DNA from 2 places in the Streptomyces sp. YJ-C3 genome. Region 2 is predicted to be linked to the other one. Evidence: riboswitches for the same ligand, from Rfam matches in the RefSeq annotation. Region 2 holds a riboswitch; the other holds the start of a gene.
The links. Region 2 has a riboswitch for S-adenosylmethionine ahead of thrC (threonine synthase). Riboswitches for the same ligand answer to the same signal wherever they lie in the genome.
Positions count from the first base shown of each region.

Region 1: it holds a riboswitch for S-adenosylmethionine, as region 2 does, so the genes downstream of both, ACVHNB_RS31250 (aminotransferase class V-fold PLP-dependent enzyme) here and thrC (threonine synthase) in region 2, are expected to answer to the same signal.

Region 1 is NZ_CM132685.1:6,936,915-6,951,549, forward strand. It holds gene ACVHNB_RS31190 (AMP-dependent synthetase/ligase) at 1-859, shown strand, start outside; gene ACVHNB_RS31195 (glycosyltransferase family 4 protein) at 981-2,132, opposite strand; gene ACVHNB_RS31200 (glycosyltransferase 87 family protein) at 2,225-3,475, shown strand; gene ACVHNB_RS31205 (hypothetical protein) at 3,430-3,576, opposite strand; partial or broken gene ACVHNB_RS31210 (PadR family transcriptional regulator) at 3,587-3,763, shown strand; gene ACVHNB_RS31215 (hypothetical protein) at 3,784-4,986, opposite strand; gene ACVHNB_RS31220 (C40 family peptidase) at 5,022-6,047, opposite strand; gene ACVHNB_RS31225 (C40 family peptidase) at 6,272-7,297, opposite strand; gene ACVHNB_RS31230 (NYN domain-containing protein) at 7,593-8,945, opposite strand; gene ACVHNB_RS31235 (hypothetical protein) at 8,979-9,218, opposite strand; gene ACVHNB_RS31240 (rhomboid family intramembrane serine protease) at 9,356-10,099, shown strand; gene ACVHNB_RS31245 (Lrp/AsnC family transcriptional regulator) at 10,096-10,377, shown strand; gene ACVHNB_RS31250 (aminotransferase class V-fold PLP-dependent enzyme) at 10,463-11,863, opposite strand; SAM riboswitch class IV at 12,087-12,204, opposite strand; gene trpD (anthranilate phosphoribosyltransferase) at 12,289-13,356, opposite strand; gene qcrB (cytochrome bc1 complex cytochrome b subunit) at 13,477-14,635, opposite strand, start outside.
Region 2 is NZ_CM132685.1:8,493,054-8,507,688, reverse strand. It holds gene ACVHNB_RS38530 (alpha,alpha-trehalose-phosphate synthase (UDP-forming)) at 1-864, opposite strand, end outside; gene ACVHNB_RS38525 (DUF7927 domain-containing protein) at 954-3,080, opposite strand; gene ACVHNB_RS38520 (glucosyl-3-phosphoglycerate synthase) at 3,119-4,066, opposite strand; SAM riboswitch class I at 4,246-4,401, shown strand; gene thrC (threonine synthase) at 4,420-5,718, shown strand; gene ACVHNB_RS38510 (MoaD/ThiS family protein) at 5,757-6,032, shown strand; gene ACVHNB_RS38505 (cold-shock protein) at 6,465-6,671, shown strand; gene groL (chaperonin GroEL) at 6,980-8,605, shown strand; gene ACVHNB_RS38495 (DUF6215 domain-containing protein) at 8,795-9,529, shown strand; gene ACVHNB_RS38490 (hypothetical protein) at 9,508-9,795, opposite strand; gene ACVHNB_RS38485 (hypothetical protein) at 9,932-10,108, opposite strand; gene ACVHNB_RS38480 (hypothetical protein) at 10,173-11,222, shown strand; gene ACVHNB_RS38475 (PTS transporter subunit EIIC) at 11,312-12,826, opposite strand; gene murQ (N-acetylmuramic acid 6-phosphate etherase) at 12,874-13,851, opposite strand; gene ACVHNB_RS38465 (MurR/RpiR family transcriptional regulator) at 14,144-14,635, opposite strand, start outside.

The DNA of each region.
Region 1 (14,635 bases), 1.6 Mb from region 2:
CACCCCGAAGGGCCCGTCGCTCGCGCTGAAGCTCAAGTACAAGACGTTCGACAAGCTGGTCTACAGCAAGCTGCGCGCGGTGCTCGGCGGCCGCGGCGAGTACGCGATCTCGGGCGGCGCCCCGCTGGGCGAGCGCCTCGGCCATTTCTTCCGCGGTATCGGCTTCACGGTCCTGGAGGGCTACGGCCTGACCGAGTCGTGCGCCGCCACCGCGTTCAACCCGTGGGACCGCCAGAAGATCGGCACGGTGGGCCAGCCGCTGCCCGGCTCGGTCGTGCGGATCGCCGACGACGGCGAGGTGCTGCTGCACGGCGAGCACCTGTTCACCGGCTACTGGAACAACGAGGCCGCGACGCAGGAGGCGCTCGCCGACAACTGGTTCCACACCGGTGACATCGGCACGCTCGACGAGGACGGCTACCTCCGCATCACCGGCCGCAAGAAGGAGATCATCGTGACGGCGGGCGGCAAGAACGTCGCCCCGGCCGTCATCGAGGACCGCATCCGGGCGCACGCGCTGGTCGCGGAGTGCATGGTGGTGGGCGACGGGCGGCCGTTCGTCGGCGCCCTGGTCACCATCGACGAGGAGTTCCTCGGCAAGTGGGCCGTGGACCACGGCAAGCCGGCCGACTCCACGGTGGCCTCGCTGCGCGACGACGCGGATCTGCTGGCCGCGATCCAGACGGCCGTGGACGACGGCAACGCGGCGGTCTCCAAGGCGGAGTCGGTCCGCAAGTTCCGCATCCTGGGCGCTCAGTTCACGGAGGAGTCGGGCCATCTGACGCCGTCGCTGAAGCTGAAGCGGAACGTGGTGGCGAAGGATTACGCGGACGAGGTCGAGGCGATCTACCGGGGCTGACCGCGCCCACGCACCGTAGGCCCGTACCCCCGTAGGCGGGTGCGGGCCTCGTCGTGGTTGCTCGCGCAGTTCCCCGCGCCCCTGAAGGCTGCGGCTTCGCCGCGCCTCCACCCGGTCGGCGCTACAGCAACCCCCGCAACCGCTCCGCCAACAGGTCCCACCGCCACCGCTCCTCGACCCACTCCCGGCCGCGCTCCCCCATCGCCCGCCGCAACTCCGGGTCGAGCAACAGCGCGGCCACCCGGTCGGCGGCCTCCTCGGGGGACCCGCCCCGTACGACCCAGCCCGTCTCCCCGTCGAGGACCGCGTCCGGCGCACCGCCCGAGTCACCGGCCACCACCGGCAGCCCCGTCGCGGACGCCTCCAGGTACACGATCCCGAGGCCCTCGACGTCCAGTCCTCCGCGCCGCGTCCGGCAGGGCATGGCGAACACGTCACCGGCCCCGTAGTGCGCGGGGAGTTCCGCCCACGGCACGGCCCCGGTGAAGCGCACGGAGTCCGCGACGCCGGTCTCCTGCGCCAGCTTGCGCAGCTCCTTCTCGTACGGGCCGCCGCCCACGATCAGCAGCACCGCGTCCGGCACGGCCGCCAGGATCCGCGGCATCGCGAGGATCAGCGTGTCCTGGCCCTTGCGCGGCACCAGCCGCGAGACGCACACCACCACGGGGCGGTCCGAGAGGCCGAGCCGGGCCCGCACCGCGTCGCCGCCCGACGCCGGGTGGAACGTCTTCTCGTCGACCCCGGGCGGGAGTTGGACCATCCGGCCGGCCGCCGCGGGCGTCAGTGCCGCCGCGATCCGCGACCTCGTGTACTCGCCCAGGTACGTGATCGTGTCCGTCGACTCGCCGATCCGGCGCAGCAGGCTCCGGGACGCGGGGAGCTGGGCCCAGCCCGCTTCGTGCCCGTGGGTCGTCGCGACCAGGCGCTCCGCACCGGCCCGGCGCAGAGCCGGCGCCATCAGGCCCAGCGGCGCGGCCGCCCCGAACCACACCGACGTACAGCCGTGCTCCTTCAGGAGGCCCACCGCGCGCCGGGTCACGCGCGGCGTCGGCAGCAGCATCGTCGTACGGTCGCGTACGACGGTGAACGGCTGTTCCGCGTCGAAGGCCGCGGTCGCCTCGACGCCTTCCCGGCCGCGCTTCCACGTGGACGCGTAGACGACGAGCTGCTCGGGGTCCAGGCGCAGTGCCATGTTGTGCAGGAATGCCTGGATGCCGCCTGGGCGGGGCGGGAAGTCGTTGGTCACGACCAGCGTCTTGTTTGTCTTGTGCATCGCCGCAGACAGTACCGAACCCACCCGAAGGAACGCGCCACGCCGCCTCGGTCCATGGCCACCACACAGTTCGGCCCGGCATGATGGTTCGAATGAAGACGCGAAATCCCGCAGGGGTCCTTGTCACGTGGGCCCTGACCAGGACGCTGCTGCTGTTGTGCGTCTTCAAGGTCATCATGGTCCCCGGCCCCGACGTGACCAGCGACGTCTCGGTGATCTACCAGGGCTGGTTCGACATCCTGCGGACAGGAACGTTCCCGCTGGACGATGTCACCTGGCAGTACCCGCCGGTCGCCGCGGTCGCCATCCTCTCCCCCGCGGTGCTGCCGTTCCTCGCGTACACCTCGGCGTTCTTCCTGATGGCGTTCCTCGCCGACGCGGCCGTCTTCCTGATGCTCCTGTACGTCTCCGAGCGGCACGGCAAGTCGCGGCGCGGCGTGTGGGTGTGGGTGGCGGGCCTGCCGCTGCTCGGGCAGACCGTGTACGCGCGCTACGACGTGATGGTCACCGCCGTCGCGGTCGCGGGGCTGCTCGCGGCCGCCCGGCATCCGAAGGCCGCGGGCGTCATGGCCGCGCTCGGCGCGATGCTCAAGGTGTGGCCGGCGCTGCTGCTGATCGGCACCCGGCGCGGCCGGGCCACCCGTGAGGCGTGGGGCGCGGCGGCGATGACGGCCGGCCTGCTCGCGCTCACCTTCCTCGTCGCGATGCCGGGCGCGTTCGCCTTTCTGACGTTCCAGCGGGACCGGGGCACGGAGGTCGAGTCGCTCGGCGCGCTGGTCTTCCACGTGGCACGGCAGTTCGGCTGGTCGGGCACGGTGCAGCTGAACTACGGCTCGGTCGAGTTCCTCGGCCCGTACGTGGACCTGGTCAGCGCCCTCGCGCAGGGGCTGACCGTGCTGGCCTTCGGCTGGCTGGTGCTGTGGCGGCTGCGGGCCCGCGCCTGGGCGTCGAGCACGCTCGCCGACGCGGGTCTGACGGCGGTGCTGCTGTTCACGACGACGAGCCGGGTGATCAGCCCGCAGTACATGCTGTGGCTGGTCGGTCTCGCGGCGGTGTGCCTGCTGTTCCGCGACAGCAGGATGACGCTGCCCGTGGGGCTGGTGCTGGCGGCGACGTTCGTGACGTTCCTGGAGTTCCCCATCTGGTTCTCGCACGTGGTCGCCAGCGACTCCCTCGGCCTCGCTCTGCTCCTCGTCCGCAACGGGCTGCTGGTCGCCGCGACGCTGAGCGCCTGCCGTCGCCTGTGGCGGGCGACGGTGACCGAGCCGCGCCGCGCCGCGCGCACCCCGGTGCCCGCTCAGGCCGCGCGGGCCGGTTTCAGCGAGGCGACCACGTCCTCCTGACCGGCCGCCCGCCGCGCCATGAGCACCAGGCATCCGCACTGCACGGCCATGGCGAGGGCCAGGAAGAGCAGGGCGAAGCCCAGCCCCGCGGCGCCCGCCACGAGCACCGCCTGGCGCTTGGACTTCCTGGAGACCCCGGCGAGCTTCTTCTACGACGAGGACGGCGGGCCGGTGCGCGCCGAGGAACCCGAGGACCTGTTCCGGCGGGGGATGCTGCGGGTCGCGCGGGCCACCGGCACGGCGGAGCGGGCCTGGCTGCGCGAGGTGATCGCCGAACTCACCGGCTGATCGCCGGACTCGCCCGTCGGTCAGCCCAGTTCGCTGCGGACGTACGCCCGCCAGCGCGCCACGAAGTCGTTCTCGTCGATCCCGAGGACGCTCCGCAGGGCGCCCTCCACGGCACCGGCCCGCTGCTTGTGCCCGCCGACCGCGGTGTAGAAGGCGTTGAGCTTCGCCTCGCCCCACTCCTCGGCGATCATCCGGCAGGCCATCCAGCCGCTCTCGTACGCCCGCGCGAGCTCGGCCGCGTCACCGCTGAACCCGAAGTCCGCGTCGTCCGGCAGCCGGCCGGGAGCGGAGCCCTCCTGCACCGCCCGCTGCAGCTCGGGCGCGGCCTGCCCGGCGGTGCGGCCCGTGTCGCGGTACCCCGTCCAGTCCGCGTACCCCTCCGACAGCCACAGGGGCGTCGCCGCCGAGGTCACCGCGCGGGTGGCCACGTGCGCGGTCTCGTGGGTCAGGACGACCTGCTTGCCGAAGGCGCCGAGCACGCCGTACGCCTCGGGGTTGATGATCACCCGGTCGGCGGGCGCCGTGCCCGAACCGCCCGCCTCGCCCGTCGTGACGGCGGCGATCCCCTGGTAGCCGGAGGCGGGCGCCCCCAGCAGTCCGCCCATCCCGTCGAGGGACTTGGGGACCAGCACGACGATCCGGCGGGCCCAGCGGTCCCCCCAGGCGTCGGTCACCGCGGGCACCGCGTCGTCGGCGAGGGCCGCGTACGAACGCAGCACGGACCGCTGCTGCCCCACGCCGAGCACCAGGCTGTGCGCGCCCTGCACGGCGGTGACCTTGCCCTGCTCCCACAGCTGCTGCCCGGACTTGTCGGCGGGCTCGTCGCCGATGACGCGCCAGCGTCCGTCCGTGCGCTGCAGCGTCAGGGTCCGCTCGGCGACGACGGGCGCCTTGTCGTACCCGTCGACGCGGTAGCGCAGCTCGGCCGCGGCGCTGACGCGGGACCCGGAACCGTCGAGCCGGGTCAGCTCGTACGCCCAGGACTCCAGCGGGACCTCGGCGAGGTCGGGGAGCAGATAGGGGTCGGCGCCGCCGGTCGCCCGGTACGCGGCGGCGTCCTGGGCCAGGACGGCGGCCGCCCGCCGGTCCAGGACGCGCTGCACGGCGGCCGAACGGGAGTCGGTGGGCGCGGTGTCCGGGCCGCACCCGGACACGACGGCGAGCAGGGCGCCGAGCGCCACGAAGCACCCCGCCCTGTTCACCGCACGCCGTCGACCAGCCATCCTTGCGATCGTACGGCGCTTTGCGCGGGCAGGCCTCAGACGCGGGTCACCGAGGAGACGGGCATCATGCCGACGGGGTCGTAGCGCACCGGGGCACCGGGGTAGGGCGCGTGGATGACCTGGCCGTTGCCCGCGTAGATGCCGATGTGGTGGGCGTCCGAGCCGTAGGCGACCAGGTCGCCGGGGCGGGCCGCGGAGAGCGGGACCTGCTGCCCCGCGTACCGCTGGGCCTGCGAGGTGCGCGGCAGACCGACTCCGGCCTGCCCGTACGACCACTGCATCAGGCCCGAACAGTCGAACCCGGAGGGGCCGTTGGCGCCCCAGATGTAGGGCTTGCCGAGCGCCGACTGGGCGGCGGCGAGGGCGGCGGCCGCGCGGGCCGAGGAGGCGGGGCCCGCTCCGGCCAGGTCGGGGCGGGCGTCGCCGCGCGAGGCCCGCTCGTACGCGTCGCGGTCGGCGCTCGGCATCGAGTTGAGCAGCCGCCGCGCCTTGGCCAGCTTCGCCTCGACGGTGCGCTTGTGCTGGGCGACGGCCTTGCGGCTCTTCTCCAGCTCGGCGAGCTTGCGTTGCGCCTCGGCGCGCTGCTGCGCCAGATCCCGCTGGGCGCTCTGCAGTTCGGCGAGGTCACCGGCCTGCCGGGCGCTGATCCGGTTGAGCGCGCTGGCCCGGTCGAGATAGCCGTCCGGGTCGGAGGAGAGCATCAGGGCGAGCGAGGGGTCCATGCCGCCGGAGCGGTACTGGGCACCGGCCACCATGCCGAGCGCCTGGCGCATCTTGTTGATCCGCTCCTGCCCCCGGGCCACCTGGTCCTGGGACGCGGCGAGTTCGTCGCGGAGCGTGTCGGCACGCTCGTCGGCCTTGTTGAACGCCTCGGTGGCGGTCTCCGCCTGCTCGTACAGGCGGTCCACCTCGGCCTTCGTGTCGGCCGGCTTGTCCTGCGGCGCGGCGCCCGCCGGGACGGCGCCGAGGGCTGCCGCCGCGGAGGCGGCGGCCACGGTCAGGACGGTTGCGCGCGTGCTCCGGTCGAGGCCGGAGTGCGCAGTGCGGCGATGGGACCCCACGGGTGGCCGCTCTCCCTTCCGCTGACGATGCTGCTGGCGCTCCCCGTGATCGGGGAATGCGCGCCGACAGTAGCCGCGCGACTACCGCCCGGCCAACGACCGTTCGGGGAGCGCACAGCCCGACGCCCCGCCTCTGACGCAGGTCAGTGGCGGGGCGTGGGGTCAGCGAAGGACGCCGGAATTCGCCCGAACGGGCGCGTTTCCAGGTGTCGTTGGTACGAGGATCAGATGCGGACGCCGAACTGGAACGAACCGATCGTGCTCATCGACTCGTAGCGGACGACGGCGCCGGGGTGCGGGGCGTGCAGCACCTGGCCGTTGCCGGCGTAGAGGCCGACGTGCGCGAGGTTGTTGAAGAAGACCAGGTCGCCGGGCTTGAGCTGGCTCATGCCGATCTTCACGCCGTCGTTCTGCTGCGTGTACGTGGTCCGGGTGATGCCCGCACCGGCCTGGGCGTACGACCACTGGGTCAGGCCCGAGCAGTCGTAGGAGCTGGGGCCCGTGCCGCCGGAGACGTAGGGCTTGCCGAGCTGGGTGGCGGCGGCGCTCAGGGCGGCCCCACCGAGCTTGGAGGCGGGCACCTCGTTGCCGAGGTCGACGCGGCCGGCCGCGGAACGGCTGGCGCGCTCCTCGTCGGCGGCCATCTTGGCGCGCTCGGCGGCGGTGAGGGTGTTGAGCAGCTTCTGCGCGGAGCCGAGCTTGCTCTGGACTTCCTTCTTCTTCTTGCCGAGCTCGGTGCGGGTGTCGGCGAGGTCCTTGAGCTTCTCGGCGGCCTCGGCGCGCTCCTGGGCGAGCGTGCGCTGCTTCTCCTGGACCTTCTTGAGCGACTCGAGCTGCTGGGCGCTCAGCGAGTCGATCGTGGACGCCTTGTCGAGGTAGTCGTCCGGGTCGGCGGAGAGGAAGAGCTGGACGGAGGGGTCGATGCCGCCGGAGCGGTACTGCTGGCTGGCGAGCGAACCGAGGCCCGTGCGCAGTTCGTTGAGATCCTCCTGGCCGCGCGCGACCTTGTCCTGGATCTCGCCGATCTCCTTCTCGAGCTTCTTCTGCTTCTCCTTGGCCCCGTTGTAGAGGTCGGTGGCCTTGCCCGCCTCTTCGTAGAGCTTGTCGACCTTGGCCTTGACCTCACTCTTGTCAGGCTTCGGCGCGGCGTTGGCCGCCTGCGAGGTCAGTGCCACGGCAGCGGCAGCGGTCGCGGTGAGCACGGTCACACGGGTGCGGCTCGGCTGCTTGGGTCGACGGTGGGACGCCACGAAGGCGAGCTCCTTCTTCCTCCAGCCGCCCACGAAAACACCCGGTGGGCGGTGCCCCTCCACCGTCACTCACCTCTTGTGAGTGATCACCCGAGCGGAGGTTCGAGGCCTGACCCTAGTGACCTTCTTGTGATCAGTTCAAATCCTGACGAAAAAAATCTCGGTCACCCACCGCATTCTTTGCACTCAACTCACGTGCAGTGATGCTCGTTTGACACTACGTTGCGTGAAGGTTTCGCCAATTCGGGCATACGGAACGGACCTTGCGGATGTGGCGTTTGGGGCACAGGGGGCGTCAACCCCGCGAGAGCCGCTTCAGGAGCATGACCGACGCAACCGGGCGCGCCCCGGCCTTCGCGACGCCGTCGGCGACCTCCCGGTCCGTGGACACGACGATCACCGGCCGGCCCGGCGGCTCGGCGCGCACCAGCTGGCGAATCAATTCATCAGCGGTGACGCCCGCCTTGGAGAACAGCACCCGCACACCGCGCGGCGGCGCGAGCAGCACCGGCGCCGCCAGCTCGGCCCCGTCGAAGACACAGGTCACCTCGGCCCCGGTCTGCGCGGCGAGCTGCGACAGGGACCCGAGCAGCCGCAGCCGCTGCTTCTCCAGCGGCATCGTCGGATACCCGGTCTTCGTCACGTTGTAGCCGTCGACCACGAGATGGGCCTGCGGCAGCGCGAGCAACTGGTCGAGGATGGCCGGGTCGTGCTCGTGCAGGGCCCGCGCCGCGATGTCCTTCGGCGTCATCCGGCCCGGCTCCACGGCGTCCACGGAGTCGGCGGGCCGCGCGGAGACGGGCGGCAACGCCAGCTCCCTGCGCAGCCCTTGAGCCGCGTCCAGGACCGTGTCGAGCAGCAGCCGCACGCGCATGTCCTCGACGCTGCGCCCCTCGCGGGCCGCTCTGCGCGACGCCTCCAGGGCCGCCTCGGCCTCACCGAGCCGCGCCTTGATCCGCCGTGTCTCGCTCTCGGCGGCGGACAGCTGCGCCTGCCCCTCGGAGCGGACCGTCTCGGTCTCGGCCTGGGCCTTGCGCGCGGCGGCCTCGCCGCGCTTCACGTCGCTGAGGGCGGCCCGCAGCTTGCGGTGCGCGGCGTCGGCCTCGCGCCGGGCCGCGTCCAGCTCGGTGCGCAACCGTTCCGTCTCGGCCTTGGTGTGCGCCTGCGCCTCGGCGAGCCGGTCGCGCAGCGCCTGCAGTTCGGCCCGGGTCTCCTCGTCGGCGCGCTCGGCGTCGGCCCGCTGGGCCTCCTCACCGGCGGCGGCGACCAGCTTCACCCAGCCCGCGGGCCGCAGCACGTACGCGGCCGCGGCCACGTCCAGCGGGTCCGCGGCGGGCGGCGGCGCGGCGGCGTCCAGCGCGCCGGCCAGCTCGGGCTGCGCCTCCCGGAACCGCTCCGCGATCCGCTGCCGGAACAGCGTCTCGCTCTCCACGGCGGCGGCCATGGCATTGCCCGCGAACTTCACCCGTCGAGTCGGGGTGAACCGCGCATATTGTCGCAATTGGGGCGGCAGTTCACCGATCGTCAGGCCTCCGAAGCCGTCCGAGACGATCTGCACGACCCGCCGCCGTACGCCTTCGGGCAACGGCCGGTCGAGCACCTCGGCGGCGCCGCCGTCCCCGGCCTCCCCGCCTGTGCTCTCCACCATCCGTCACCCCAAAGTCGCTGTGGGGCCGCTCCTTCAGGAGTCGGCGCCCGGCCTGTCCACGAGTTCCACCTGATCCACCGCGTTGCACCAGCGGCAGCGGACCGACTCGATGGTCTCACTGACCACGTTGCGCTCCTCGACGTTCGGCTCACCGGCCAGGTCGAGGTGCACGTACTCGACGACCTTCGAGGAGCGGGTCACGTCGAACCGCGTGAGATTGCCGCAGAGCGTGCAGCGCCAGCGGGTGGTGGCGGTCGGCAGGGGAACCGTCATTCGGACTGTCGCCTCTTCCTTCGAGCACGGCCCTCGGCTCGTGCGCTTTCCGTGGTGCGTGGTGCTTGCTTTATTGCCCGTAACCCTACGGCCTGCCGTACACCGCCCGCTCCCCGCCTTGCGTCATGCTCTCTTTCATGATCGGCAACGGACGTGACGCGATCGGCAAAGTGACCGCATTCCTCAGAGGGCATCCGGCTCCGGTCACGTACGGAATCATCGCCGTCTGCACCGTGGTCTTCGTGCTCTCCCCGGCATCCGGGCTCAACCCGTCGTACGGCACCGGGGACCGCCTCCTCGCCGCGCAGAGTGCCTACTTCGAGCGCTGGGGAGTCGTCCCCACGGAACTCTTCACCGGATCGCCCCGGGCCGCCCTCACCCCGGCCACAGCCCTCTTCGTCCACGGCAGCTGGGTGCACCTGCTCGGCAACATGCTCTTCCTCTACGTCTTCGGGGCGATGGTCGAGGAGCGCATGGGCCGCGTGCAGTACGCGTTCTTCTACCTGATCACCGGCTACCTGGCGCTGCTCGGCTACGCGATCGCGCACGCCGACTCCGACCAGACGCTGGTCGGCGCCTCGGGGGCGATCTCGGCGGTGCTGGGCGCGTTCCTGTACCTGTTCCCCGGAGCGCGCGTCACGAGCCTGTTCCCCTTCCTCCTCTTCCTGCCGCTGCGCTTCCCCGCATGGGTGGTCCTGCCGTTCTGGGTGGCGCTGCAGTGGGCGGCGGCGGGGCAGGACAGTCAGGGGCCGGGCGTCGCCTACCTCGCCCACCTGGTGGGCTTCTCGCTCGGGTTCCTCTACGCGTGGGTGAGGTACAGGGGCCGGGCTAGAGTGAACGCAGTCCCAACCACGGCCACCGAGGGAGACAGCCAGCCGTGATCACCGCGATCGTGCTCATCAAGACCAGCGTGGACCGGATCCCCGAGATCGCCGAGTCGATCGCGGCCCTGGAGAGCGTCAGCGAGGTCTTCTCCGTCACCGGCACGTACGACCTGATCGCCATGGTCCGGGTGGCCCGCCACGACGATCTGGCGGATGTCATCCCGGGCCGGATCAGCAAGATCCAGGGCGTCGAGGCGACGGACACGCACGTCGCTTTCCGCACGTACTCCCAGCACGACCTGGAGGCGGCTTTCTCCATCGGCCTGGACAACTGAAAAGACCGCGGTCGCGCCTGCTCGATGCATGAGCAGGCGCGACCGCGGCTTTTGGTCGTGGCTTTTCGTGGGTTGCTCGCGTGCCTTACGGGGCCGGGACGCAGCGGCCCTCTTCGGTGCGGTAGCTCCAGGCGGCGCCGTCCCGGACCAGTTCCTTGACGGCCGCGACGAAGCGCTCGACGTGCTCGTCCGGCGTACCCGCGCCGAAGCTGACCCGGATCGCGTTCAGCGACTTCTCGCCGGGCGCCGCCTCCGGAGCCCCGCACTCGCCCTGGGTCTGCGGGTCGGAGCCGAGCAGGGTGCGCACGAGCGGGTGGGCGCAGAACAGACCGTCCCGCACACCGATCCCGTACTCGGCGGAGAGCGCGGCGGCGAAGTGCGAGGAGTTCCAGCCCTCGACGACGAACGAGATGACGCCGACGCGCGGGGCGTCGTCCCCGAACAGGGACAGCACCTTCACCTCGGGCACCGCGGCGAGCCCCTCGCGCACCGTGCGGATCAGGTACTGCTCGCGGGCGACCAGGGTGTCGAACCCGGCCTCGGTCAGCGCCTTGCAGGCGGAGGCGATGGAGTAGACACCGATGACGTTCGGCGAACCGGCCTCGTGCCGGGCGGCGCTCTCGTGCCACTCGACGTCCACGCCGCCGTCCGTGCGCCGGGCGACCTTGCGGGAGGCGCCGCCGCCGGCGAGGTACGGCTCGGCTGCGGTCAGCCAGTCCGAGCGCCCGGCGAGCACACCGGAGCCGAACGGCGCGTACAGCTTGTGCCCGGAGAACGCGATCCAGTCGACGTCCAGCTCCTGCACGGAGACCGGGTGGTGGGGCGCGAGCTGGGCGGCGTCGAGCACGATGCGGGCACCGTGCGCGTGAGCGGCCGCCGCCAGCTCGCGCACCGGCCAGAGCTCACCGGTGACGTTGGAGGCACCGGTGACGCAGACGAGGGCCGGACCGTAGGGGTCCCGGTCGGCGAGGGCCCGCTCCAGGGTGGCGACGGCCTCCTCCGGGGTGCGCGGCGCGTTCAGGTACGTCACCCGGGCGTCCCGCCAGGGCAGCAGCGACGCGTGGTGCTCGGTCTCGAAGACGAACACCTGGCAGTCGGCGGGGAGGGCGGCGGCGAGCAGGTTCAGCGAGTCGGTGGTGGACCGGGTGAAGACGACCTGGTCGTCCTCGCGGCAGTCGAGGAACTCGGCGACGGTGGCGCGGGAGTTCTCGAACAGGTCGGTCGACAGCTGGGAGAGGTACCCGGCACCGCGGTGCACGCTGCCGTAGTACGGCGCGTAGGCGGCGACGTCGTCCCACACGCGCTGCAGGGCCGGCGCGCTGGCGGCGTAGTCGAGGGCGGCGTACGTCACCTCGCCACCGGTGACGAGCGGCACGGTCACGTCCCGGCCGAGCACCGGCAGCGGGGCCCCACAGGCGGGGTCGGCGGACTCGACGGACTCGACGGAGGAGGTGGTGGCGATGGCGGTGGCAGGGTGAGCGGACATGGCGGTATCTCCCGGCAGGACAAGGCGCAATGGCTGTGAGAGCCCGCACGGAAGCCATCAACCGGCTTACGGCGTACGGGAATTGACCTCGACGTGCGGAACGGAGAGGTCCGTCGCACGGAGGGTGATGGAGATGGAGAAGGGGCTGTGAAGCCCTAGCACATTCGCTTGCTCACGAGACTGCTCCCTCAAACGACCCAGGACCCCTGGAGAGTTCGCGAGGGGTCCGCGCTTGCCGCAAGCCTTGCTGCTTGCGGCCTGGTCTTCACCCGGGGCACCCCGCCACGGACGGAGGGTTGCCGGACAGCCGGCCGGGGCCGAAATCGCTGTCACTCATGACCTTGAAAAGCATCCTGCCACACGATCCCGATACGGCAAGGGCGCAGTCCACGATCTGGACTGCGCCCTGCGTCACACCGTCGCTCTCACGGCCGGTTGCTGGCCGCCACCCACCGCTCCAGGGTGGCCTTCGCCGCGCCGGAGTCGATCGACTCGGCCGCGCGGTCCATCGCGGCTCGGATCTGCTCGGCGAGCGTCCCGGTGCCCGGTCGTACGGCCACCAGCGCGGCCGCCGAGTTCAGCAGGACGGCGTCGCGCACGGGCCCGCGCTCCCCGTCGAGCAGCCGCCGCGCGACCTCCGCGTTGTACGAGGCGTCCGCGCCGCGCAGGGCCTCCACCGGCACCAGGTCGAGGCCCACGTCCCGCGGGTCGAAGGACTCCTCGCGCACGGCCCCGTCCCGCACGACCCACACCCGCGAGGTGGCCGTGGTGGTCAGCTCGTCGAGCCCGTCGTCGCCGCGGAACACCAGGGAGGAGTTGCCGCGCTCGGCGAAGACCCCGGCCACGATGGGCGCCATCCGCGCGTCGGCGACACCGACGGCCTGCGCACGGACCCGCGCCGGGTTGGTGAGCGGGCCCAGCAGGTTGAACACGGTGCGGATGCCGAGCTGGCTGCGCGCCGCGCCCGCGTACCGCAGCGCCGGGTGGAACTTCACGGCGAAGCAGAAGGTGATGCCCGCCTCCTCCGCGACCTGCGGGACGCGGGCGGGGGTGAGCTCCAGGTTGACGCCGAGCTTCTCCAGCACGTCGGACGCGCCGGAGGCCGAGGACGCGGCGCGGTTGCCGTGCTTGACGACCTTCACACCGGTACCGGCGATCACGATCGCGGACATGGTGGAGATGTTGACGGTCTTCGCGCCGTCGCCGCCGGTACCGACGATGTCGACGGTCTCCCCCGGCACCTCGATCACGTTGGCGTGGTCGTACATGGCCCGGACCAGACCGGAGATCTCCTCCACGGTCTCGCCCTTGGACCGCAGCGCCACCACGAAGCCGGCGATCTGCGCGTCGGTCGCCTCGCCCCGCATGATCCGGTCCATCGCCCAGGCGGTGTCGTCGGCGCTCTGGTCTCGGCCGTCGAGCAGACCGTTGAGGACGGCGGGCCAGGAACGGCCCGCCGCGGTGTCGCCTCCAGCGGGGTGCAAAGCGCTCATGGCCGCTCCTGTGATGTCAGTGAGAATTCCGCGGTCCTACCTTATCCAGCGCCGCGGACGGCAAAGAGCCCCCGTCCAGTGCCTGGACGAGGGCTCCTGCCGTGGCGGACAGTTCAGAGATCAGTGGTGGCCGTGGCCGCTGGTGATCTCCTTGTACTCCTCGGCGGTGGGCTTGGGGATCTGGTTGTTCTCCCCGTAGTAGCCCTTCGACAGCTTGGCGCGCGCCTTCTGCAGGCGGGACACCTTGCGCTCGACACCGTTCTCGTCGACCGCCGGGCCGAGCTCGACAGGCTTGTACTGCTCGTGCGCGGTGAGCGTGTGCAGCGCCTCCGCGTCGAGCGGCTCGTGCACCTCGATGAACTCACCGTGCGGCAGGCGCTTGATGATGCCGGACTCGCGTCCGTGCAGCACCTTGTCCTTGTCGCGGCGCTGGAGGCCGAGGCAGATCCGCTTGGTGGCGATGAACACGAGGACCGGCACGACGAAGAAGCCGATCCGGACGAACCAGGTGATCGCGTTGATCGACAGGTGGAAGTGCGTGGCCCAGAGGTCGTTGCCACCACCGACGAGCAGGACGAAGTACCACGAGATCCACGCGGCGCCGAAGGCGGTACGCGTCGGCACGTTGCGCGGGCGGTCCAGGATGTGGTGCTCGCGCTTGTCGCCGGTGACCCAGGACTCGATGAACGGGTAGACCGCGATCGCGACCAGGACCAGCGGGAAGATGATCAGCGGGACGAACACACCCAGGACGAGCGTGTGACCCCAGAGATTGATCTCCCAGCCCGGCATCGTACGGATCAGGCCCTCGGAGAAGCCCATGTACCAGTCGGGCTGAGCGCCCGTGGAGACCTGGTCGATGCGGTACGGGCCGATGGCCCAGATCGGGTTGATCGAGGCGATCGCCGCGATGACCGCGATGACGCCGAAGACCAGGAAGAAGAAGCCACCCGCCTTGGCCATGTAGACCGGCAGCAGCGGCATGCCGACGACGTTCTTCTCGGTCTTCCCGGCACCCGCGAACTGCGTGTGCTTGTGGTAGAAGACCAGGATCAGGTGGGCCACCATCAGGCCGAGCATGATGCCCGGCAGCAGCAGGATGTGGACCGAGTAGAACCGCGCGACGAAGTCGCCGCCCGGGAACTCGCCGCCGAAGAGGAAGAACGACAGGTACGTGCCGACGATCGGCACGGACAGGACCGCGCCCTCCATGAAGCGGACACCGGTGCCGGAGAGCAGGTCGTCCGGGAGCGAGTAACCGGTGAAGCCGGTGAACATG
Region 2 (14,635 bases):
CAGCAGCTCGTAGGCGCGCAGCCCGCGCACGATGTTCTTCGACAGCTCGGTCCGGTCGACCCGGACGATCACCTTGCGGTCCGCGCCCACCTGCTCCCGCAGCGCGGCGAGCCGCTCCTCGACATCGGGCCGGTGGGCGCGCTCCCGCAGGAAGTCGGCGTCGGCGCCGAGCCCGTGCACCCCGATCCGCGTCCCCGACGTGCCCCCGAGGATCCGCGTACAGCACTCGGTGAACGCGTCCGCCCAGCGCCGGGTCAGGAAGGCCAGCCGGTCCGCGCCGAGCATCCCGTTCAGGAGCTGCTCGGCGATGTCGTCGGGCAGCATCCGGAAGTAGTCGACGGGCGCCCAGGGCGTGTGCGAGAAGTGCCCGATGCGCAGGTCGTCGCGGAGCTCGCGGAGCATGCCCGGCACCAGTGCCAGGTGGTAGTCCTGCACGACCACCGTCGCGCCCGGCGCGGCCTCCTCGGCGAGGGCCTCGGCGAACGCCCGGTTGTACGCCTCGTACGACGCCCACTGCCGGCGGAACTCCGGGCCGAACGACGGCTCCAGAGGCGTCTGGTAGAGCATGTGGTGCACGAACCACAGCACCGAGTTCGCGATCCCGTTGTACGCGTCCGCGTGCACGCCGGCGTCGATGTCCAGCATCCGCACACCCGGTTCGGCGACCCCGCGCCGGACCGCCTCCCGGTCGCCGTCGCCGAGCGCCGCGCACACCCACAGCTTGTCGTCGACGACGCTGAGCGCGGACACCAGACCGCCCCCGCCGCGCTTCGCCTCGATCGTTCCGTCGTCGCCGACGGCGTACGACACGGGGCCGCGGTTGGACGCGACGAGAACCTCAGCAGCACCAAGAGTGGAAGCCATAGGGGCACGCTAGCCCGGCCCGGAAGCGTTCAAACGTACGGCCGGACCCCGTCAGGGGTCCGGCCGTATACAACGCCCTCAGCGGCAGGTCAGTCCTTGCGGCCGCGCACCGCCGCGAGGATCAGCGCGCCGAGCCCGCACAGCGAGACGGCGAGCCCTCCGTACAGCAGCGCCTGCGAGCTGTCGGCGCCCGTCTCGGCCAGCTCGGGGCCGGTCGGGTGCGGCGGCGTCGGCCGGGCCTGCTGCCGCTTGGTGACGATGACCGCGGTGCACGGGTCGTCGCCGCCGCGCGCGCGGGCCGAGCAGGTGGTGTTCGGCACCTCACCGGTCACCGGGATCACGGTGACCGCGCCGGGCGTGCAGGAGACCTTGACGTTCTCCTTGATGACGACCTTGCCGTGGGCGGGCACGGTGCCGGTCCAGTGGAAGGCCGAGCCCTTCTTGGTGACCGTGCCGGCCGAGGCGGTCGGGGTGCCGACGGCGCCCTTCGTGGGCCAGGAGATCGCGGCGTTCCGGCGCGGGGTCCCGCTGCTGTTGCGCAGGGTGATGGTGTCGCGGACCGTGGCGCACGGGGGAGCGGTCGGGGTCGCCGGCCGGTTGACGATCTCCAGGTGCGGGGTGGGGCCCGGCGGAGTCGGCGGTGTCGTCGGGGGCGTCGTGGGCGGCGTCGGCTTCTCGATGACCGGCGTGAAGCCGCAGTTCGGGTCCTGCGAGTCCTCCTCGCAGTTGGTGCGCGGGGTGTCGGCGGTCACGTTGTTGGTGAGCTTGCCGTCGCCGTCGAGCGGGTCGTGGAGCGTGGCGCTGTAGGTGATCGTCGCGGTCTGCCCGGCTGGCACGTCGCCGCGCCAGTTCAGCTTCGGGCTCGCGTACGTGACCTGACCCAGGCTGGCCTTGGCGTCGCCGTTGTAGTCGGCGTCGTCCAGCACGTCACCGAGGTCGTCGCTGAGCTGGGCGCCCGGGTAGTCGACCTCGCCGATGTTCTTCGCGGTGATCGTGTACGTCACCTTGCCGCCCGGCGCGACCTTGCTCGGCGCGGCGCTCTTCTTGACCTCCAGGTCGGGCACCGGCACGGAGAAGGCGAGCGCCGAGGGCACGTAGGTGTCGCCCTTGGTGCGGAACGTCAGGCCGGCCGAGGTGGAGCCCGGTGGCAGCGCGCTGGACGGGATCGTCACGTCCTTGGCGTCGATGCTGAAGTTGTTGCGGTCGCAGGGCTGGTCGCAGCCGTCGGCCTTGCTGTTGAAGAAGTTGTTGGTGCCGCTGCCGTCGGCCTCGGCGATCTGCTGCCCGTTGACCAGGAACTGGTCGCCCGCCACGTTCGCGTCGCCCTCGTACGCGGTGACGCTGGCGCGCACGTCGCCGCCGCCCGCCCGGTAGAAGCCGTCGATGTCGATCGTGGTGTCGGGGTCCTTGGACTGCTGGACCACGTGGCCGCCGTACACGTAGACGTTGCGGCGCGTGGGCGCGTACTGGGCGTTCGGTGCGTCGTACTTGTAGGCGACGGTCAGCGACCAGCCGCCGACGCAGCCCTTGCCGGTCGGGGCCCAGACGTTGCCGACCGCGACCGGCACCTCGGTGCCGGTCGTGACGCCGGAGAACAGCGAGGTGATGTCGGACTCGGCGGTGTAGTAGTGCGGGCCGCCGACCTCGGCCGGGGTGCGCACCGCGTTCTGCACGGTGACGGGCGTCTCGGCGCCGGCGCCGATCCTCACCACGGGCCGCGTGGTGAGCGGGTCACCGGCCGGGGAGGTGGCCGGGCCGGCGGTGTCGCAGCGCGCGATCTGGTTGCGGCCCAGCTTGTACGTGCCGTCGTTGCCGCCCCAGAAGAGGCGGGCGTAGGCGACGGTGGCGCCCGGCGGGATCGTCACCTTGCCGGTGGAGGAGTTGACGACCGTCGAGGACAGCCCGGCCGTGTCCGTGTACTGCATGTCGAACTGGTTGTTGTTCTCGGTGCTCGTGCCCGTCTGCGCGGACCGGCAGCGCGCCGCGTCGTCCGCGGGCGTGGTCGGGCACCGCATCACGGTGTTGCCGAGCGTGATGAAGTCGCCGTAGAGGGCTTCCTCGTACCGCTTGGCGAAGGGTTCGACCACCACCGCCGAGGCCGGAACGGCCGCCGCGACGAGGGTCGCGGCGGCCGTGGCCGTGGCGGCGAGGGTCCCGGCGAGGCGGGTGGCGGCGCCTGTGAGCCGCCGGTTGCTTCTTGCGTGTCTAAGCCACATAAGCGGCAATGTAGGCAAAAAGCATCATCACTCAGTGGCTATGCGACGCGACGCTCCGCGTACTCACTGATTTCGGTCATCGGGGGACGCTCCTCCGTGTCCACCTCGTACGTCCGCGGCTCGAAGCCGCCCTCCCCGCGCTCGAACTGGGTGAGCACGGGCCGCACCAGATGCCCGCGGGCCAGCCGCAGCTGCGCCGTGCGGTAGATCGCGGCGGCCATCCGCCCGAGCGCCTGCCCGTCCTGGTGCCGGTGCTTGCGCACCCCCACGTCGACCTGGGCCAGCGCGTCCAGGCCCACGGTGTGCAGGGCGTCCACGAGCAGCCCGAGCTCCACGCCGTACCCGACGGGGAACGGCAGCCGCTCCAGCAGCGACCTGCGGGCCGCGTACTCGCCGCCCAGCGGCTGGACGAATCCGGCCAGCCGGGGCCAGTGCAGATTGAGGATCGGGCGCGCCATCAGCTCCGTGACACGGCCGCCCTGCCCGGCGGCCCCGCCCAGCGGACGGTCGTACATCGCCTTCACGAAGGCCACGCCCGGGTCGGTCAGCAGCGGCCCGACGATCCCGGAGACGAAGTCCGCCGAGAACTCCTTGAGGTCCGCGTCGACGAAACACACGATGTCGCCGGACGTCACGAAAAGTGAACGCCACAGCACCTCGCCCTTGCCGGGCCGCACCGGGATCCGCGGCAGGACCGTGTCCCGGTGCACGACGCGGGCCCCGGCCGCCGCGGCGACCTCGGAGGTGCGGTCCGTGGACCCGGAGTCCACCACCACCAGCTCGTCGACGAGCGGCACCGCCTCCGTCATCAGCTCACGCCGGATCACGGCGACGATCTCCCCGACCGTCTCCTCCTCGTCGAGCGCGGGCAGCACCACGCTCACCGTCTGGCCGGACGCGCGCTTCGCGGCGATGAGCTGGTGCAACGAGCGGTCGGCCACGGACCAGGAGCGCCGCTCAAGCCAGCGCTCGACTTCTTCCAGCACGGTCTGCGGCTCCTTATCGGCGGGGCGGTATCGGTCGATGTGATCCATCTCGCGGTTCGGACGACTATCTCAAGGGTCCAGGCCGTCGGTTACAGTCTTGAACAAGGCCGGTGACCATCGCATGTCGGGGTCGCCGCCCGGTGTCAGCGCGTATCAGGGCGCGACACACAATCGAATACCGCTCATCCAGAGGGGCAGAGGGATACGGCCCGTTGAAGCCCCGGCAACCCTCCAGCCGGTCTCGTACGACTGTCATCGTCGACGTCGCGAGGCTCCCGGCTAGGGAAGGTGCCAAATCCGTCTCGTGGCGAGATGCGCCGCGAGGAAGATGAGGAGAAAGGGCCTCGCCTCTCATGGCTGTACAGACTGTCGCCACCACGACCGCCGCGAACACCGTCGACCTCGGCCCCGCGTCCGGCCTCTCCTGCCGCGAGTGCGGCACCACGTTCCCGCTCGGACCGATCTTCGCCTGCGCCGAGTGTTTCGGGCCTCTGGAAGTCGCGTACGACCTGCCCGTCGGCGACCCCGAGGCACTCCGCAAGCAGATCGAGGCGGGCCCGGCCAACGTCTGGCGCTACGCCCCGCTGCTGCCCGTCCCGGCCGACGTCGCCGAGAAGCCGAACCTGAACCCGGGCTGGACCAAGCTGGTCAAGGCCGACAACCTCGCCCGTGAACTCGGCGTCGAGCAGGGCAGGTTGTTCGTCAAGGACGACTCCGGCAACCCCACGCACTCCTTCAAGGACCGGGTCGTCGCGCAGGCCATCGAGGCCGCCCGCGCCTTCGGCTTCACCACACTGTCCTGCTCCTCCACCGGCAACCTGGCCGGCGCCGTCGGCGCCGCGGCCGCCCGCGCCGGCTTCCGCTCCTGCGTGTTCATCCCGCACGACCTGGAGCAGGGCAAGGTCGTCATGGCCGGTGTCTACGGCGGTGACCTCGTCGCCATCGAGGGCAACTACGACGACGTGAACCGTTTCTGCTCCGAGCTCATCGGCGACCCGCTGGGCGAGGGCTGGGGCTTCGTGAACGTGAACCTGCGCCCGTACTACGGCGAGGGCTCCAAGACGCTCGCGTACGAGATCTGCGAGCAGCTCGGCTGGCAGCTGCCCGACCAGCTGGTCATCCCGATCGCGTCCGGCTCGCAGTTCACGAAGATCGACAAGGGGCTGCAGGAGCTGATCAAGCTCGGCCTCGTCGAGGACAAGCCGTACAAGCTCTTCGGCGCCCAGGCCGAGGGCTGCTCCCCGGTCTCGGTCGCGTACAAGGGCGGCCACGACGTGGTGCGCCCGCAGAAGCCGAACACCATCGCCAAGTCGCTGGCCATCGGCAACCCGGCCGACGGGCCGTACGTCCTGGACATCGCGCGCCGCACGGGCGGTGCCGTGGAGGACGTGAACGACGAGCAGGTCGTCGAGGCGATCAAGCTGCTCGCGCAGACGGAGGGCATCTTCGCGGAGACGGCGGGCGGCGTGACGCTCGGTGTCACCAAGAAGCTCATCGAGGCCGGGCTGATCGACCCGTCCCTGACCACGGTCGTGCTGAACACGGGTGACGGGCTCAAGACGCTCGACGCCGTCGCCGATTCATCGCAGGCGACCGCGACGATCCGGCCGAGCCTGGAGGCGTTCCGCGACGCCGGTCTCGCCGCCCACTGAGCCACCATCCGACCCAGCAGCAACGGGAGTCACCCATCATGAGCGTCAACGTCCGGATCCCCACCATTCTCCGTACCTACACCGGCGGCCAGGCCGAGGTGAGCGCCGAGGGCGCCACGCTCGCCGATGTCATCACCGACCTGGAGAAGAACCACACCGGGATCGCCGCCCGCGTCCTCGACGACCAGGGCAAGCTGCGCCGCTTCGTGAACGTCTACGTGAACGACGACGACGTCCGCTTCGAGCAGGGGCTGGAGACGGCGACGCCGGACGGCGCCGGGGTCTCGATCATTCCCGCCGTCGCCGGCGGCTGATCTTTCCCTGTTCCACGCAGAGTTACGTGAATTGCCCCCTCCGCGAGAGAAGCGGAGGGGGCAATTCTGCATGGTTGAGCGCGGTACAGTTGGGGAAGCCGCTTCCTTCTGCCGCCCGGTGCATGACGGGCGCATATGAGTTCTCGCCCGAACCGCGACAAGAAGCAGCCAAAGTGCCCGGCCCTTTCGAGCTCTTTATGGCATTTGTGCGGCCCGACTTGCCCTGGGATCCGGTGAGTTGGCCCGGTTTCCCCGATCGTGGGCGCCCAGAATTCTCGTCCGATTGACCTGTTGCAGACGGCAGTTGGGCAGATACATTCAGCCGCGGTCGACGCGTTCCGGCGCACACCCCCAAACCCTTTGGGGAGTGAGGTCTGACCCGGGACCGCGAAGTGCGGTCTCGCGCAAGGGCCAGTAATAGGGGAGTTAGGCATGGCTCAGGGCACCGTCAAGTGGTTCAACGCGGAGAAGGGGTACGGCTTCATCGCGGTCGACGGTGGTGCGGATGTATTCGTCCACTACAGCGCGATTCAGATGGACGGCTACCGCACCCTCGAAGAGGGTCAGCGAGTGGAATTCGAGATCTCGCAGGGCCAGAAGGGGCCGCAGGCCGACATGGTCCGCCTGGCCGCCGGCTGAAGCGCGTCACGACTGACAGGCTTCGTACGAGCGAAGGGTCCGTGTCCCCGCCAGGGGGTACGGGCCCTTCGTGCTGTGCGGGCACCGGGGGCGGGCGTCGGGGATCTGTGGTAGCCGCTTGCACTCGCAGGGGTCGAGTGCTAATCATTGGCGTTAGCACTCTCCGAGTGAGAGTGACAGAACTTGGATCGGGTCGGTGAGGTCCGGGAGCCGGGTGGGGCAAGGAACCACAAGGCTCAAGGGCCGTCCGTCGCGGGCACCAGCACGGTCCGTTTGCGTTTCCACCCCGTCCGGGAGGACCACTTCACATGGCCAAGATCATCGCGTTCGACGAGGAGGCACGGCGCGGCCTCGAGCGCGGCATGAACCAGCTCGCCGACGCCGTCAAGGTGACCCTGGGCCCCAAGGGTCGCAACGTCGTCCTCGAGAAGAAGTGGGGCGCCCCCACGATCACCAACGATGGTGTGTCCATCGCCAAGGAGATCGAGCTCGAGGACCCGTACGAGAAGATCGGCGCCGAGCTGGTCAAGGAGGTCGCGAAGAAGACGGACGACGTCGCCGGTGACGGCACGACGACCGCGACCGTCCTGGCCCAGGCCCTGGTGCGCGAGGGTCTGCGCAACGTGGCCGCCGGTGCCAACCCGATGGCCCTCAAGCGGGGCATCGAGAAGGCCGTCGAGGCCGTCTCCGCCGCTCTCCTTGAGCAGGCCAAGGATGTCGAGACCAAGGAGCAGATCGCTTCCACGGCCTCCATCTCCGCCGCCGACACCCAGATCGGCGAGCTCATCGCCGAGGCCATGGACAAGGTCGGCAAGGAAGGCGTCATCACCGTCGAGGAGTCCCAGACCTTCGGTCTGGAGCTGGAGCTCACCGAGGGTATGCGCTTCGACAAGGGCTACATCTCGGCGTACTTCGCCACCGACATGGAGCGTATGGAGGCGTCGCTCGACGACCCGTACATCCTCATCGTCAACTCGAAGATCGGCAACGTGAAGGACCTCCTTCCGCTGCTCGAGAAGGTCATGCAGTCCGGCAAGCCGCTGCTGATCATCGCCGAGGACGTCGAGGGCGAGGCCCTGTCGACCCTGGTCGTCAACAAGATTCGTGGCACCTTCAAGTCCGTCGCCGTCAAGGCCCCGGGCTTCGGTGACCGCCGCAAGGCCATGCTCGGCGACATCGCCATCCTCACCGGTGGCACCGTCATCTCCGAGGAGGTCGGCCTCAAGCTGGAGAACGCCGGTCTCGACCTGCTCGGCCGCGCCCGCAAGGTCGTCATCACCAAGGACGAGACGACGATCGTCGACGGCTCCGGTGACAGCGACCAGGTCCAGGGCCGCGTCAACCAGATCCGTGCCGAGATCGAGAACTCGGACAGCGACTACGACCGCGAGAAGCTGCAGGAGCGCCTGGCGAAGCTCGCCGGCGGTGTTGCGGTCATCAAGGCCGGTGCCGCGACCGAGGTCGAGCTCAAGGAGCGCAAGCACCGCATCGAGGACGCCGTTCGCAACGCGAAGGCGGCCGTCGAGGAGGGCATCGTCGCCGGTGGTGGCGTGGCCCTGCTGCAGGCCTCCGCGGTCTTCGAGAAGCTGGAGCTCGAGGGTGACGAGGCGACCGGCGCCAACGCCGTGAAGCTCGCCCTGGAGGCCCCGCTCAAGCAGATCGCCGTCAACGGTGGCCTTGAGGGTGGCGTCGTCGTGGAGAAGGTGCGGAACCTGGCCGTCGGCCACGGTCTGAACGCCGCCACGGGCGAGTACGTCGACATGATCGCCGAGGGCATCCTCGACCCGGCGAAGGTGACGCGCTCCGCGCTGCAGAACGCCGCGTCGATCGCCGCGCTGTTCCTCACCACCGAGGCCGTCATCGCCGACAAGCCGGAGAAGGCCGCTGCCGCGGGCGCTCCGGGCGGCATGCCGGGCGGTGACATGGACTTCTGAGCCGTCTCACGGTTCAGCCGGTCTGTTCGTCCCGAGGGCGGCATCTCCTCTTCACGAGGGGGTGCCGCCCTCGGGCGTTTCCCCGTTCCCGGGTTCCGCACAGGAATCCTCTTGTTCCCTTGATCGTCACGGGTTACTGTCCCCGGGCGCGTACTGGGGAGTAGTGCGCAATCACGGCAGGTGGGGGACATGGCCGACAGTGACGGTGTGCCGGAAAAGAGCATGAACGCGTGGGGGCAGGCCATCTCGGCCGTCGCGCTGGTGGGGGCGCTCGCCGTGGGGTTCTGGGCGATCGCGCGGGACTCGGCGTCCGACCAGGGCGGTGCGCCGGAGGCCGCCGCCTGCTCGGGCGGGGCGCCGGAGAAGGGCGACAAGGCGGCCGGCCGGGTGTACGGGGCCCAGCTGTGCAAGGCGCTGAACCAGAGCGAGCTCGCCACCTGGCTGGGGACGCCCGGCGAGGTCCCCAAGAGCGCGAGCGGCAGCGGCGACGGGTCGATCGGCTCGGGCAGCAGCAAGATCCCGTACCGGTCGGCGCGGATCGAGTTCGAGACGTACACGGTGACGCTCTCGGCGACGTACGACAAGCTGCCGGTGGACGCGGAGTCCGTGGCGTTCCTCGGCCGTGACGTGCACGCGCAGAAGGTGTTGCGCCGCGCCGCGGTCTTCTACTCGACGCAGACCCTGGGCATCCGCTTCCGGCTCGACGGCTCGGACGCCGAGAGCACGCAGGGGGTACCGGCCGAGGCGCTCACCGTGGCGCTCGACCCGAAGAACCGCGGCGGCTCCTACGAGCTGGCGGTGTGGCGCAACGGCGGCGGCTACCCGGACCGGACCGTGCTCCTCGAGGTCGCGGAGCACGTGCTCCCGGTGGTGCCCGGCTTCGACTCAGGGACGACGCTGCCTCAGGACGCGCCCTCCTCGTAACTGGCCCACGCGTCACGGCCCGCCCGGGACGCGCTCGTCGCCGCCGTCTGGGCCTGCCGGAACGCGCGCTGCGCCAGCTCGGCGGGCGGGACGTCCCAGCTGCCGGTCCAGGTGCGGCCCGCGCGCGCCAGCTCGTAGACCAGTACGCCGATGCCCGCGGCGGCGGTGAGCATGCCGATGCCGGTCAGCGCGGCGCCGGTGGCCAGCCGCCGCTGGTCGGGGCGGAACTCGGTCCAGGAGATCTTGGAAAGGGTGCTCTCAGCCATGGGGCCAGGATGCGGGAGGGCGGGCGCGGTCGCATGTGGAGCGCGGGGCGGGCGGCGGCGCTCAGCCGGCGGTGGGGCAGAACACCGTCGTCGACGATGAAGTCCAGGGCGTCGTAGCCCCGCGTCTTCGGGCTGCTCAGGGCGTAGGCGTGGAGGCAGAAGCCCGTGTCGGTGCCGCGGGCGGTGACTCAGTGGTCGGCGCCGCGACCAGCAGCGAGCCGGTGACCAGGGCCAGTCCGATGGGGTTGCGCGGGTTGTGGACGGAGCGGCTGGTGCCCCCACCGCTGCGTATGAAGACGCGGTCATCGTCCATGAGGGCATTCTGGTACGGGAGTTGCGGGCGAAGAGCGGAGCGGGGGGAGCTCAGGATGGCGCGGGTGGTGCGGAGGGGATTCGGATGGCTGCTGTTGGTGGCCGTGGTGCTGGCGGCCGCTGCGGGGGCGGTGGCCACGAAGGTGTCGGGGACGGTTGCCGAGGAGCGGGCCTGGAAGGCGGCCGGGCCGTGCCGGGCCGGTGCGCCCTTCGCGGAGTCGGCCGGGTGCCGGTTCCGGGAGCCCGCCGTCGTCGGGCGGACCGTGGTGGGGCACAGCAGGTCGGGCGGGGACAGCTGGCTGTACTTCCGGGACGGCAAGCCGTTCGGGCGGCTCAATGTCTCCAGCGATGACGCCGCCGCCTTCCAGCCGGGACAGCGGGTCGAACTCGTCTACTGGCAGCGGAAGGTGCGCCAGGTGACGGGGGCCGGGCACACGGCCGACCTGGCCGTGCCGGACGGCGGCGAGGTCGCTGCGGCGGTGGTGGCGCTCGGCTGCGCCGGGGCGGGCGTGGCGGCGGTGGCGGCGCTGCGGTTCCGGTTCCGGCGGCGGCCGCACGACGAGGTGCGGCCCTCGCCCGTGGGGTTCGTGGTGCTGGCGGTGCTCAGCGCGGCCTGGCTGATCCCCCTGAGCTACTTCCGCCCGACGACGCTGTGGCAGGAGCCCGCCCTGTACGTGGGTCTCGTGGTCACCGGGGCGCTGTGCGTGCCGATATGGCGGGCGGCGCGGCTGTGGGCCCCGGCGGACTTCGGGGCGGCGCCGCCCCCGCCGGACGACCGGGAGGTGTTCGTGCGGGCCGCCTTCCTGGACGACACCGCGTACAACCCGGACGGTTTCGGCACGCACCTCGTCCTGGGCGGCGGGCAGCCGGCGGCCGTGGTGCCGCACGGCGGGCCGGGCCGGTTCGCGGCCCGGGACGTGCCGGTCGGGCAGCTGCGGCTGACGGAGATACGCCGGGTACGGGCCGGCGACGGGGAGACGGTGTCGCGCGGCTGGTACGTCGCCGTGTTCACGGACGGGGCGGACGGGAGCGAGGTACGGCTCGGTGCCGAGCCCCGTCAACTGGCCCTGGTCCTGCGGGCGTTCAAGGAGTACGGGGCCGTCGTCGCGGTGTGAGGCCGCCGCCGGGCCCCGGTGGCGGACGGGTACGAGGAGGGGCGGCACCCCGTGACCTCGGGATGCCGCCCCTCCTCGTACGCGAGGTGTCAGATCTTCGCCGGTTCCTTCGGCTGTGCCGGGCCGGCCGGTGTCTGCTCGGCGCGGGCCGCCGGGGACCCGCCCGGGGTTGTCTCCTGGGAGTCCGCGTTCAGCTCCACCAGCATCTGCTTGCTGAAGCCGAAGAAGTACGTCGCGAGGAAGCCGACGACGTAGCCGACCAGCAGGCCGCCGCCGTAGACGGCGATCGTGGTGCCCAGACCCTTGTTGCCGTCGAGGAGGGGGAACAGCGCCCAGCCGGACGGGCCGATGGCCGTCGAGCCGACCTTGTCGCCGATCATCGAGAAGAAGCCGATGAACGCGCCGCCCGCCGCGCCGCCGACGCACGCCGTGATGAACGGGCGGCCCAGCGGGAGCGAGACACCGTAGATGAGGGGTTCGCCGACACCCAGGAAGCCTGCGGGGAGCGCCGACTTGATGGTGGTGCGGATCGACTTGTTGTGCTTGAGGCGCTTGAAGACCGCGATCGCGCAGCCGACCTGGCCGGCGCCCGCCATCGCCAGGATCGGGAGCAGGACCGTGTAGCCCTGCTGCTCGATCAGCGTGGTGTGGATCGGGATGAGGGCCTGGTGCAGGCCCAGCATGACCAGCGGCAGGAAGAGGCCGCCGAGGGCCAGGCCGGCGAACGCGCCGGTGTTGTCCAGGAGCCAGTTGGCCGCCGTGCCGATGCCGGTGGAGATCTCACCGGCGACGTACATCAGGCCGAAGATCGTGACCAGGCCGGAGATCAGGACCGTGAGGGTGGGGGTGACCAGGACGTCGATCGCCTCGGGCACCCACGTGCGGCACCACTTCTCGATGTAGACGGCGAGGACCGCCGCGCCCAGCGCGCCGAGGACGCCGCCCTGGCCGGGGGAGAGCTTCTGGCCGAACGCCGAGATGTTCGCGACGCCCGCGTACACGATGATCGCGGCGACCGCGCCGCCGAGGATCGGGGTGCCGCCGAACTCCTTCGCCGTGTTGTAGCCGACGAAGACGGCGATGAGCGCCATGAAGCCGGAGGCGATCGCGGCGAGGGCCGGGGTGATGCCGGGCAGCCACTCCAGGTTGATCAGCAGGCCGTTGATGCCGGCGATGATGCCGCAGCCGATCAGGGCCGGGATCAGCGGCACGAAGATGTTGGCGATGCGGCGCAGGAAGAGCTTGAACGGCGTGGCGTTCTTCGCCTTCTGCGCCGCCCTCAACTCGGCGCCCTGGGCGGCCAGTTCGTCCGCCGTGACCACGTGCGGCTCGGGGGCGGCCGCCTTCCCCTCCTCGACGAGCGCCTCGAACTCGGGGGTGACCCGGGCGACCTTCCCCGGGCCGAGGACGATCTGGTAGGTCTCGTCCTCGACCACGCCCATGACATCGGGCAGTGCCTTCAGCGCCTCGTCCTGGACGAGCGAACGGTCTGCCAGGCCCAGCCGGAGCCGGGTCATGCAGTGGACTACGGAAGTGACGTTCGCGGCGCCGCCGACAAGCGGGAGGATCGAGGCCGCCACGTCGCGGTTCTTGTTCTCAGCCATGGTGCGTGCTGCCTTGCTGTGCGGGTGGTGCTGGGGGTGTACGGGGGTCAGGGGGTGGTGCGGGCGGCCGCCGCGAGCGCGGCACGCAGATGGCCGTCGGAGTCGGCGAGCAGCCGGGCCGCCGTCGGCCCGTCGACCTCGCCGAGCACGACGAGGATCGCGTTCTTCACCTCGCCGTCCGTCGCGGCGAGCGCGGCCTCGATGGCGTCGTCGTCGGCGCCGGTGGCCAGGGAGACGATGCGGCGGGAGCGGGCCCGCAGCTTCTCGTTCGACGCGCGTACGTCGACCATGAGGTTCCCGTACGTCTTGCCGAGCCGGATCATGGTGATCGTCGACAGCATGTTGAGGACGAGCTTCTGGGCCGTGCCCGCCTTCAGCCGGGTGGAGCCGGTGAGGAGCTCCGGGCCGACGACGACCTCGATGCCGTGGTCCGCGGCGGCGGCCAGGGCGCTGTCCGCGTTGCAGGACAGGCCGACGGTCAGCGCGCCGTACGTCTTCTTCGCGTGCTCGACGGCGCCGATCGCGTACGGGGTGCGGCCGGAGGCGGAGATGCCGACCACGACGTCGTTCTCCGTCAGGTTCAGCGCGGCCAGGTCCTCGGCGGCCAGGTCCTTGGAGTCCTCGGCGCCCTCGACCGCGGTGACCATCGCCGACGGGCCGCCCGCGATCAGGCCGACGACCTCGCCCGGGTCCGTGTTGAAGGTGGGCGGGCACTCCGACGCGTCCAGCACACCGAGCCGCCCGGCCGTGCCGGCGCCCGCGTAGATCAGCCGGCCGCCGCGCGCCATGCGCTCGGCGGTGCCGTCGATCGCGGCGGCGATCCGCGGCAGCTGGGCCGCGACGGCGGTGGGGACGGAGGCGTCCTCGCCGTTCATGATCTTCGCGATCTCCAGGGTGGACTGCTGGTCGATCTCGGCGAGCTCGGGCCGGAACGCCTCGGTGGTGAGGGTGGCCAGCTGGGCACGGAGTTCGCTGTAGTCGCCTTCTGCGGCGGGGGTGGTGTCGGCGGCGTCAGTGGTGGTCATGTTCGGGGGCTCTTTCCGGTGCGGCGGGGGCGGGTGCGGGTGGCGGTTCACGGGGTGGCGTCTGCCGTGTGCTGTCTCGTCGCCGGCGGGCGGCGGGTGGGGGTTGCTCGCGCAGTTCCCCGCGCCCCTGGAGCGTGCGGCTTCGCCGCAGCCCCACGAGGGCGCGCTTCACGCGCCCCTTCGGATGGCGCACGCAGTGCGCATCTCAGGGGCGCGGGGAACTGCGCGGCCGGCCCCCACCGGGCCGTGGCCGACCGGAGACGGGAGGGAGCGGGGCAGTGGCGCGCCGGGTTCATGATCTGGCTCCCCGCGGAGCGGCCCGGTGGCGGTGCGCGAGCGCCTCGTACGAGGCCGACAGGGCCGGGGCCGCGGTCTCGTACGAGCGCTGCGCGACACCCACGAACAGGCAGTCCACGACGAGCAGCTGGCTCGTGCGGGACGACATCGCGGCCGGGCGCAGCTCGCTCTCGCGGGCGATGGAGGTGGTCAGTATGTGGTCGGCGTACTGCGAGACCGGGCCGTCGGGGCGGCCGGTGATCGCGATGGTCGTCGCGCCGTGCTCGAAGGCGACCCGCAGCGGCTCGATCACGTCGCCGGTGGCGCCGGAGTGCGTGATGGAGACGGCGACGTCGCCGGAGCGCAGCGTCACCGCGTTCGTGATCGCCAGGTGCGGGTCGGAGTGCGCGTGGGCGATCTGGCCGATGCGCAGCAGCTTCTGCGCGAGGTCCTGGGCGACGAGGCCGGAGGCGCCGACGCCGTACACGTCGACGCGGCGGGCGCCGGC